2 regions of the Aquincola sp. J276 genome follow, and region 1 is predicted to be linked to the other one. Evidence: predicted binding sites of a transcription regulator. Region 1 holds the regulator's gene; the other holds the start of a gene.
The links. Region 1 encodes FNR, which switches genes on or off when oxygen is low (the NO sensors DNR and NnrR bind a similar motif). Its sites were predicted from a motif close to TTGATNNNNATCAA; they were not measured.
Positions count from the first base shown of each region.

Region 1 (4,906 bases):
GTGGGCGGGCGGCTGTGGTGCGGCTATGCCTGTCCGCAGACGGTCTACACCGAGATCTTCCTGTGGGTGGAGCACCGGCTGGAGGGCGAGCGCGGCGCCCGCATGAAGCTCGATGCCGGCCGCTGGAACGTCGAGAAGCTGTGGCGCAAGGGCGGCAAGCACGCCATCTGGCTGGCCATCGCGCTGTGGACGGGCTTCACCTTCGTCGGCTACTTCACGCCCATCCGCACGCTGTGGGCCGAGGCCTTCACGCTGACCTTCGGGCCGTGGGAGTGGTTCTGGGTGCTGTTCTACGGCTTCGCCACCTATGGCAACGCCGGCTTCATGCGCGAGCAGGTGTGCAAGTACATGTGCCCCTATGCCCGCTTCCAGAGCGCGATGTTCGACCATGACACGCTGATCGTCAGCTACGACGAGAAGCGCGGCGAGCCGCGTGGCAAGCGCGGCCGCGATGCCGACAAGGCCAGCCTGGGCGTGGGCGACTGCATCGACTGCGGCCTGTGCGTGCAGGTATGCCCCACCGGCATCGACATCCGCAACGGCCTGCAGTACGAATGCATCGCCTGCACCGCCTGCATCGACGCCTGCAACGGCGTGATGGACAAGATGCACCAGCCGCGCGGACTGATCCGCTATGCCACCCAGAACGCGATGGCGCTGGACGTGCAGGCGCCCGGCCAGCTGCTGCGCCGCATCGCGCGGCCGCGGGTGCTGGTGTATGGCGCGGTGCTGCTGCTGATCTCCGGCGCGTTCATCGTCAGCCTGATGCAGCGCTCGCCACTGAAGGTGGACGTGGTGCGCGACCGTGCCTCGCTGGCGCGCATCGTCGACGAAGGCCGCATCGAGAACGTCTACCGGCTGCAGCTGATGAACGCCAGCAGCGAGGTGCAGCGCTACCGGCTGGCGGTCAGCGGCATCGAAGGCGCGCAGCTGGCCGAGCATGCGCCACTGGTGCTGCAGCCCGCCGAGGCCCGCTGGTTCGTGCTGCAGGTGCAGCTGCCGCCGCAGGCCGCGCAGTCGCTGGGCAGCGGCGCGCATCCTCTCCGCTTCCAGGTGGTGTCCGAGCCAGGCAGCCTGCCGGCCGACGTCACCGAGAAGTCCACCTTCGTCGTTCCGCGCTGAAACAGGCGCCCGAGGACCCGTCATGAAATCGCTCGATGTGCAACCCGTGATGCCCTGGTGGCGCGTGCCCGCCGTATGGCTCGTGGTGGGCGGCCCCGCCGCGGTGGTGGTGGCCGGCATCGCCACCGCGGTGATCGCGGTGCGCGGCGCCGACCCGGTGGTGGCGCCTTCGGCCATTCCGCGCGCCGTCACGCAGCTCACGGTGGACACGCCGGCACCGGCCCCGGCGCCGCGGCAGGCGCCCGCCGAGCCCGAGGCCCGGCCGTGAGCTTCGCGCTGCGCGCCGTGCTGATCGGCTGGCCGGCCTTCGTGATGGCCGGCGTGCTGGAGATGCTGGTGTTCGCGGTGGTCGACCCCGCCTCGCTCACCTGGTTCGGCCACGAGCCGATCGGCTGGAGCCACAGCGCGGTCTACACCGTCACCTTCCTGATCTTCTGGGCGGTGATCGCCACCGCCGGCGCCATCACCCAGCTGCTGGGCGAGCCGGTGCTCAGCAGGTCGACGCGTTGACCAGCTTGCGCAGGCCTTCCTGATCGGCGATGCGGATATGGCGCTGCTTGACCTCCAGCAGCCCTTCCTCCTGGAACTTGGAGAAGGTGCGGCTGACTGTCTCCAGCTTCAGGCCCAGGTAGCTGCCGATCTCCTCGCGCGTCATGCGCAGCACCAGGGCCGAGGCCGAGAAGCCGCGCGACTGCAGCCGCTGCGTGAGGTTGAGCAGGAAGGCGGCCAGCCGCTCCTCGGCCCGCATGCTGCCCAGCAGCAGCATCACGCCGTGGTCGCGAACGATCTCGCGGCTCATGATCTTGTGGAACTGCCGCTGCAGGTCGGTGAACTCGCGCGACAGGTTCTCCAGCTCGCTGAACGGGATCACGCACACCTGCGAGTCCTCCAGCGCCACAGCATCGCAGTTGTGGCGGTCGGTGCTGATGCCGTCCAGCCCCAGCAGCTCGCCGGCCATCTGGAAGCCGGTGACCTGGTCGCGGCCGTCCTCGGCCGACACGCAGGTCTTGAAGAAGCCGGTGCGCACCGCGTAGAGCGAATGGAAGGCATCGCCGGTGCGGAACAGCGCCGCGCCACGCGGCACGTTGCGGCGCGCATCCACCAGGGTGTCCAGGCGCTCCAGGTCGGGTTGAGAAAGGCCCAGCGGCAGACACAGCTCACGCAGGTTGCAACTGGAGCAAGCCACCTTGAGTGGCTCGATGCGAATGGTAGGTGTGGGGCTATTCACTGCTTAGCCGTCCTGGTTGAGCTCAGTCAAGGATTGTTGCGCGCCCGCCCTCGCAGGCAGTTGCGCCACATCAAGCACGCCAGGCCGGTCCTCCGGCAAAGTTGAATGCGATGAACGCGATCGGTACCACTCTTCGCACCGCCCCCTGGACACCGAGTTGCTGCGCCGATTCGACGTGCCGGGGCCACGGTACACCTCCTATCCTACGGCTGATCGCTTTATTGAAGCTTTCGGCGCTGATGCCCATGCCAATGCGCTGCGGCTGCGCTCGGAAGCCAGCGTGGGCGGGGGCCAGCCGCTGTCGATCTACGTGCACGTGCCGTTCTGCGAATCGGTCTGCTATTACTGCGCCTGCAACAAGGTCATCACCCGCCGGCATGAGCGCGCAGTGCCCTTTCTGCAGGCCCTGGCCGCCGAGGTGGCGCTGCATTCGGATGCGCTGGGGCGCGGCCAGGCGGTCTCGCAGGTGCACCTGGGCGGTGGCTCGCCCACCTTCCTGAACGACGAGGAACTGGCGCAGCTGATGGACCTGCTGCGCGCGCACTTCCGCATCGTGCCGGGGGCGGAGCTGTCCATCGAGATCGACCCGCGCACCGTGGACGCGCAGCGCCTGGCCGCACTGCGCGGCATGGGCTTCAACCGGCTGAGCTTCGGCGTGCAGGACTTCGACGCCCGCGTGCAGCAGGCGGTGCACCGGGTGCAGCCGCTGGAGATGGTGCGCGGCCTGATGCAGTCGGCCCGCGCGCTGGGCTTCAATTCCATCAACGTCGACCTGATCTACGGCCTGCCGCAGCAGACCCAGCTCAGCGTGGCCACCACCATCGCGCAGGTGATCGAACTCCAGCCCGACCGCATCGCGCTCTATGCCTATGCCCACCTGCCTGCACGCTTCAAGCCGCAGCGGCGCATCCATGCCGCCGAGCTGCCACCGGCCGCCGACCGGGTGCTGATGCTGGAAGGCGCGGTGGCGCAGTTCCTGGACGCAGGCTACGTGTACATCGGCATGGACCACTTCGCCCGGCCCACCGACCCGCTGGCCATCGCCAAGCGGCAGGGCCGGCTGCACCGCAACTTCCAGGGCTACAGCACGCAGCCGGACTGCGACCTGATCGGCCTCGGGCCCTCGGCCATCAGCCGCATCGGCGCTTCCTACAGCCAGAACGCGAAGGACCTGCAGGGCTGGTACGACGCGCTGGCGCAGGGACGCTTCGCGGTGGAGCGCGGCCTGGCGCTCAGCCGCGACGACCTGCTGCGCCGCGCCGTGATCATGGCGCTGATGTGCCAGGGCCGGCTGGAGTTCGAGTCCATCGAACTTTCGCACCTGATCTCGGTGCCGCAGCACTTCCGCGAGGAAATCTCCCGGCTGCAACCGCTGGCCGAAGCCGGCCTGGTGGAGCTGGGCCCGGACGCCATCCAGATCACGCCCGCCGGCTGGTACGTGGTGCGCGCCATCGCCATGGTGTTCGACCGCCACCTGCAGTCCGACCGCCAGCGGGAGCGCTTCTCGCGGGTGATCTGATGAGCAGCGGCGCCCTCATCGCCGGCGCACTGGCGCTGGGCTTCGCCAGCTCGCCGCACTGCGGCCTGATGTGCGGCAGCGCCTGCGCCGCCCTCAGCCGCGGCGGCCGCGGCGATGCGGTGGCGCTGCATGCCGGACGCCTGGCGGGCTATGCCGCCGCGGGCGCGGTGGTGGCGGCCAGCATGGGCGCGCTGGGGCGCTGGGCGCAGATGGCGCCAATGCTGCAGCCGCTGTGGAGCGCCCTGCATGCGGCGCTGCTGGTGTGGGGCCTGTGGCTCCTGGCCACCGGCCGCCTGCCGGCCTTCTGGGGCCGCCTGTCGGGGCGCACGCCGGACGGCTGGCAGCGCATGCGCGGGCCGGTGCGCAAGGCCGGCATCGGCGTCGCCTGGGTGGCCTTGCCCTGCGGCATGCTGCAGAGCGCGCTGCTGCTGGCTGCCCTGGCCAATGGCCCGCTGCGAGGCGCCTCGGTAATGGCCGCCTTCTGGCTGGGCGCGGGGCCGGTGCTGTGGCTGGCGCCCGCGCTGTGGCTGCGGCTGGCCGGCGGCGCCGGAGGCGGCCAGGCCGTGGCCGGCGCAGGCGCGCTCGCCCGAGGCTGGCCGGTGCGGCTGGCCGGTGCGGCGGTGGCGGCTTCCTCGGCCTGGGTGCTGGCCGGCGGGCTGATCAGCCGCGCCGTGGCCTGGTGCCTGGCCTGATCACTCCAGGGTGAAGCCCACCTTCAGCGTCACCTGCCAGTGGGCGATGCGGCCTTCCTCGACATGGCCGCGGGTCTCGGTCACCTCGAACCAGCGGATGTTGCGCACCGATTCGGCCGCCTTGGCGATGGCCGTCTGGCAGGCATCCTCGATGCCGACGGTGGACGATCCGGTGAGTTCCAGCAGCTTGTAGACATGGTTGCTCATGCGGGTCTTTCGTAGCGGTGAAGGACGTCCAGCGTAGCGCGGGCGCAAACGATTGGCACGCCCGACGCCCACCGACGAGGCGTGGCATAATTGCAACTCCTAAAGGACTTGCCGGCCGACACCAGCAAGTCCTTCAGC
Region 1 is NZ_JAJONC010000001.1:280,035-284,940, reverse strand. It holds gene ccoG (cytochrome c oxidase accessory protein CcoG) at 1-1,122, shown strand, start outside; gene LRS14_RS01355 (hypothetical protein) at 1,145-1,390, shown strand; gene LRS14_RS01350 (hypothetical protein) at 1,387-1,632, shown strand; gene fnr (fumarate/nitrate reduction transcriptional regulator Fnr) at 1,613-2,329, opposite strand; gene hemN (oxygen-independent coproporphyrinogen III oxidase) at 2,508-3,869, shown strand; gene LRS14_RS01335 (sulfite exporter TauE/SafE family protein) at 3,869-4,561, shown strand; gene LRS14_RS01330 (dodecin) at 4,562-4,768, opposite strand.

Region 2 (4,906 bases), 1.6 Mb from region 1:
CTTCTTCCTGGGCATCCCCACGCTGATGGGCGCCGGCGCCTACTCGGTGTGGAAGGAGCGTGCGGCGCTGAGCATGGCCGACGCACCGATGTTCGCCGTGGGCCTGGCCTTCGCCTTCATCAGCGCGCTGATCTGCATCCGCTGGCTGATCCGCTATGTGTCCAGCCACGACTTCACCGTCTTCGCCTGGTACCGCATCGTGTTCGGCGCCATCGTGCTGCTCACGGCCTACACCGGCTGGGTGGAGTGGTCGGCCTGACGGTCGGGGCCCGTGTCGGCCGCATCACTGTGATGCGGACATTTCATGCCTGAGCCCGCGCGGCGGCCCGCCTGCCGCCGCTAGCATGCTTCCTCACAGGAGAGGAACGCCATGCTCACGCTCATCATCGGCAACAAGAACTATTCGTCGTGGTCCATGCGGCCCTGGGTGCTGCTCAAGCACTTCGGCATCCCGTTCACCGAGCGGAAGCTGCGCTTCAGCCAGGACCCGGCCGCCGCCTTCCACACCGAGCTGGCGCGCATCACGCCAGTGGGCCTGGTGCCGGTGCTGCTGGACGAGGGCTTCGCGGTGTGGGACACGCTGGCCATCGTGGAATACGTGGCCGAGCTGTTTCCGCAGCATGCGGTGTGGCCGCGTGAGCGGCAGGCCCGCGCCCGCGCGCGCAGCCTGGTGGCGGAGATGCACTCGGGCTTCGGCGCGCTGCGCCAGCACATGCCGCAGAACATCGAGGCCTCGCTGCCCTCGGTCGGCAAGCGCATCCTGGCCGAGCAGCCCGACGTGCGGCGCAACCTCGATCGCATCGTCGGCATGTGGACCGCGGCGCTGAACGACAGCGGCGGGCCTTTCCTGTTCGGCGAGTTCAGCGCGGCCGATGCCTTCTATGCACCCCTGGCCGGCCGCCTCATCACCTATGGCGTGCCGCTGCCGGCGGAGCTGACCGCCTACGTGGACCGGCTGTGGGCCTCGCCCGGCGTGGCCGCCTGGGTGGCCGACGCGAAGCAGGAAAAGGACTTCATCGACTTCGAGGAGCCCTATCGCAAGTCCGCTTCCGACGCAGGCTGAAGGGCCGGCGGCTTCAGGCCGCCGCCACGCGGGTGAACACCAGGTCCCACACGCCGTGGCCCAGGTTCAGGCCGCGCTGCTCGAACTTGGTCAGCGGCCGGTAGTCGGGCCGCGGCGCGTAGCCTTCCGCGGTGTTGCGCAGCTGCGGCTCGGCGCCCAGCACCTCCAGCATCTGCACCGCGTAGTCCTGCCAGTCGGTGGCGCAATGCAGGTAACCGCCCGGCGCGATGTGCTGGACCAGCCGGGCCACGAAGGCCGGCTGCAGCAGCCGGCGCTTGTGGTGCTTCTTCTTGTGCCAGGGGTCGGGAAAGAAAATGTGCACGCCGGCCAGCGAGCCGGGCGGGATCATGTCGCGCAGCACCTCCACCGCATCGTGCTGCACCAGGCGCAGGTTGGTCAGGTCTTCCTCGCCGATGCGCTTGAGCAGCGCGCCCACGCCGGGCTCGTGCACCTCCACGCCGATGAAGTCGGTGTCGGGCCGCGCCGCGGCGATCTGCGCGGTGGCGCCGCCCATGCCGAAGCCGATCTCCAGCACCACCGGCGCGCTGCGGCCGAAGGCGGCCGCATAGTCCAGCGGCGCGGGCTGGTAGGGCAGCAGGAACCGGGGACCCAGTTCGGCCAGCGCCCGTTGCTGGCCCGTGCCCATGCGCCCGGCGCGCAGCACGAAACTGCGGATGGGTCGGCGGGGGCGTTGGTCGTCGGTCATGGCGTGCGGCGGGGCAGGTGCGAAGGGGCGGCATTGTCGCCGAGCGGGCCGGCGGCCCGGTGGGCGCCGCGGCTTGACCGCCATCAAGCCGGCTGCCGCCACCCACCCCAGAATCGCAGGCATGAAACCGCCGCTCACCCGCCCCCGCAGCCTGCTGGTGGCCACCGACCTCAGCAGCCGCTGCGACCGTGCCATCGACCGCGCGGTGCTGCTGGCGCGCGAATGGGGCGCCCGGCTGGTGGTGGTCACGGTGCCGGAGCGTGCGCAGCTGGGCCAGCTGCAGGCGCAAGGGCCGCTGGCCGTCACCGGCGAGGAAGCCGAGCTGCTGCAGGCACAGGCCCGCCGCCGGCTGCAGGCCGAGCTGGGCGAAGCCGGCGTGCCCTATGACGTGCAGGTGGCGCATGGTCCGGTGGGCGCGGCGCTGCTGAAGGTGGCGGACGAGCAGCGCTGCGACCTCATCGTCACCGGCACCGCGCGCGCCCATGGCCTGGGCCGGCTGGTGCTGGGCTCCACGGTCGACCTGCTGGTGCGGCGCTCGCCGGTGCCGGTGCTGGTGGTGCGCCAGCGCGGCCGCCGGGCCTATCCGCGGCTGATCGTGGCCAGCGACTGGTCGCCGCCCTCGCGCCATGCGCTGGAAGTGGCGGCCACCGGCTGGCCAGAGGCACCGATCACCTTGTTCCATGCCTTCGGCGCCGCCTATCCCGCGCGCGCCGGGGTGGACCTGGCCTCGGCCCGCGACGCGGGTGGGGAGCAGGCCACCCGCGCGGCCGCCGCCTTCATCGCCGGGTGCACCCTGCCCGAGCCGGTGCGGCTGCGGCTGCGGCTGTGGCTGGACTCGGGCGACCCCGGCCTGTTGCTGCAGCAGCACGGCTGGCGGCATCCTGAGGACCTGGTGGTGCTGGGCACCGCCGGCCGCAGCGGCCTGGCCGCGATGCTGCTGGGCAGCGTGGCCGAGCGGCTGCTCGACATGATCGAGAACGACGTGCTGCTGGTGCGGCCGGTGTGAAGCGTGGCTTCACGGTGAAGAAAGCTTCCGCTGACTGGCGGCGGCGCACGGCGCGGCCGAAGATGAGGCCATCGCAACCTCTTGGAACCGCACCATGAAGATCGCCCTGATCGGCGGCACCGGCTTCGTCGGCAAGGCCGTGCTCGATGAACTGCTGCGCCGCGGCCATGCCGTGACCGCGCTGGCCCGCGACACCGGCAAGTACGCCGGCCGCGACGGCGTGACCGCCGTGAAGGCCGATGCGCTGGACGCGCAGCAGGTGGCCGCCGCCGTCGCCGGCCACGACGCCGTGATCGACGCCTACAACCCCGGCTGGGGCCTGCCCGACATCCACGACCTGTTCCTCAAGGGCACCGAAGCCATCCTCGACGGCGTGCAGGCCGCGGGCCTGAAGCGCGTGCTGGTGGTCGGCGGCGCCGGCAGCCTGTTCATCGCGCCGGGGCTGCAGTTGATCGATACGCCGGAGTTCCCGGCCGAGTGGAAGCAGGGCGCGCTGGCCGCCCGCGAGGCGCTGAACCGCATCCGCGGCCGCAACGCGCTCGACTGGACCTTCCTGTCGCCGCCGGTGCACCTGGCGCCCGGCGAGCGCACCGGCGCCTACCGCGTGGGCGGCGACGAGGTGCCGATGGTGGCTGGCGAACCCGCCGGCATCAGCGTGGCCGACCTGGCCGTGGCGATCGTCGACGAGATCGAGACGCCGAAGCACGTGCAGAAGCGCTTCACCGTCTACAGCTGAACCCGCCCCATCAATATTTGGCGAAGTTGGCGTTCACGCGGCGGTACAGGTAGTCCTCCGCCGTGATCGGCTCGTACTTCTTCGCCGGGCCCTGGATCACCACGTCGCGGTTGGCCTGTGCGAAGAAGGCCAGGCTGTAGCGCGCGCCCTGGTATTCGTCGGGGCGCGGGTTCTTCACCCGGTGGAAGTTGGACTTGAGCTGGTCGTCGCTCCAGCGCATCAGCATGTCGCCGATGTTGCAGGTGATCACGTCGTCGGCCGGCTCGATCGGCGTCCACTCCTGCTTCTCGTGCTCCTTGCCCGGCAGCACCTGCAGCCCGCCCTGGCCCGCCTGCTGGAACAGCAGCGTCAGGCAGTCGAAGTCGGTGTGGGCACCGGCGCGCCACAGGCCCAGGTTGTCGCGCCGCTCGGGCGGAATCGCGAAGTAGTGCAGCAGCCGCAGCGTGCTCTGGTAGGCCGGCACCGACGGATCATGCGCCTGGGTGAAGAACTGGTTGCCAAAGGCAAGCTTGTCGGCGAAGCAGGACAGGATCTTCATCGCCACCGACCAGCATTGCGCCTCGAAGCCCAGCATCGTTTGTTGAAAGCCGGGCAGCGCTTCTTCGCCGGGCCACAGGCCGTCCATGTGCGGCCGGGTGATCTGGTAGCTCTCCTTCTGGTCCGGCGTGCCGGTGGAGGGTCGCACCTGCGCACGGCTTTCCCAGCCGGCGTTGAAGGCCTTCTTCAGCGGGTGGCGGGCTTTCACCTCCTCCGGCAGCGCGAAGAAGGCCTGCGTCATCGCGAACGCGCGCTGGATGTCGGCCAGCGGAATGCCGTGGTTCGTCAGCTGGAAGAAGCCGATGTCGATTGACGCGGCCCAGAGCTGCTCGGTGATCTCGGCGCGGCGCTCGTCGAAGTTGCTCAGGTCGATGCGGCGGATCTCGCGCTGGTGCGTCTCCGAGCCCATCGAGCCCATGCGGCTTTCCTTGGCCAGCTCCTGCATCGTGTAGGGGGTGCTCATCGTCGTGTTCCTTCAGATCTTCCAGTAGGCGCGGTGCGGTGCCGCGGCTTCGTCGAGCAGCGCGGGCCCGACTACTTCGATGGCGTGCGGCGCGGCGGCAAAGACCTCGCGGCACGACATCACGATGTCGCCCGCGCCGGCCTGCGCCACGCGGAATTCACGCAGGCTCACCGCGTCGATGCCGAAGACCACGCGGCGGATGTTCGACCAGAAGATGGCCCCGGCGCACATCACGCAGGGCTCGCCGGAGGCGTACATCGTGGCGCCGGCCATCACGTCGCGGTGGTGGGCCGGCGTGGCCAGCCGCAGCGCATTGGTCTCGGCATGCGCGGTGCAGTCGCCGGTCACCGCGTTGTCGTTGGCGGCCTCGGCCAGCACCTGGCCGTCGGCCGAGA
Region 2 is NZ_JAJONC010000001.1:1,872,895-1,877,800, reverse strand. It holds gene LRS14_RS08565 (undecaprenyl-diphosphate phosphatase) at 1-259, shown strand, start outside; gene LRS14_RS08560 (glutathione S-transferase family protein) at 371-1,063, shown strand; gene trmB (tRNA (guanosine(46)-N7)-methyltransferase TrmB) at 1,077-1,769, opposite strand; gene LRS14_RS08550 (universal stress protein) at 1,891-2,775, shown strand; gene LRS14_RS08545 (NAD(P)-dependent oxidoreductase) at 2,870-3,511, shown strand; gene LRS14_RS08540 (isopenicillin N synthase family oxygenase) at 3,522-4,511, opposite strand; gene LRS14_RS08535 (nucleoside deaminase) at 4,524-4,906, opposite strand, start outside.
Region 2: LRS14_RS08550 (universal stress protein) is a predicted target of FNR. The motif match lies at 1,843-1,856, and genes of this name have one in related genera.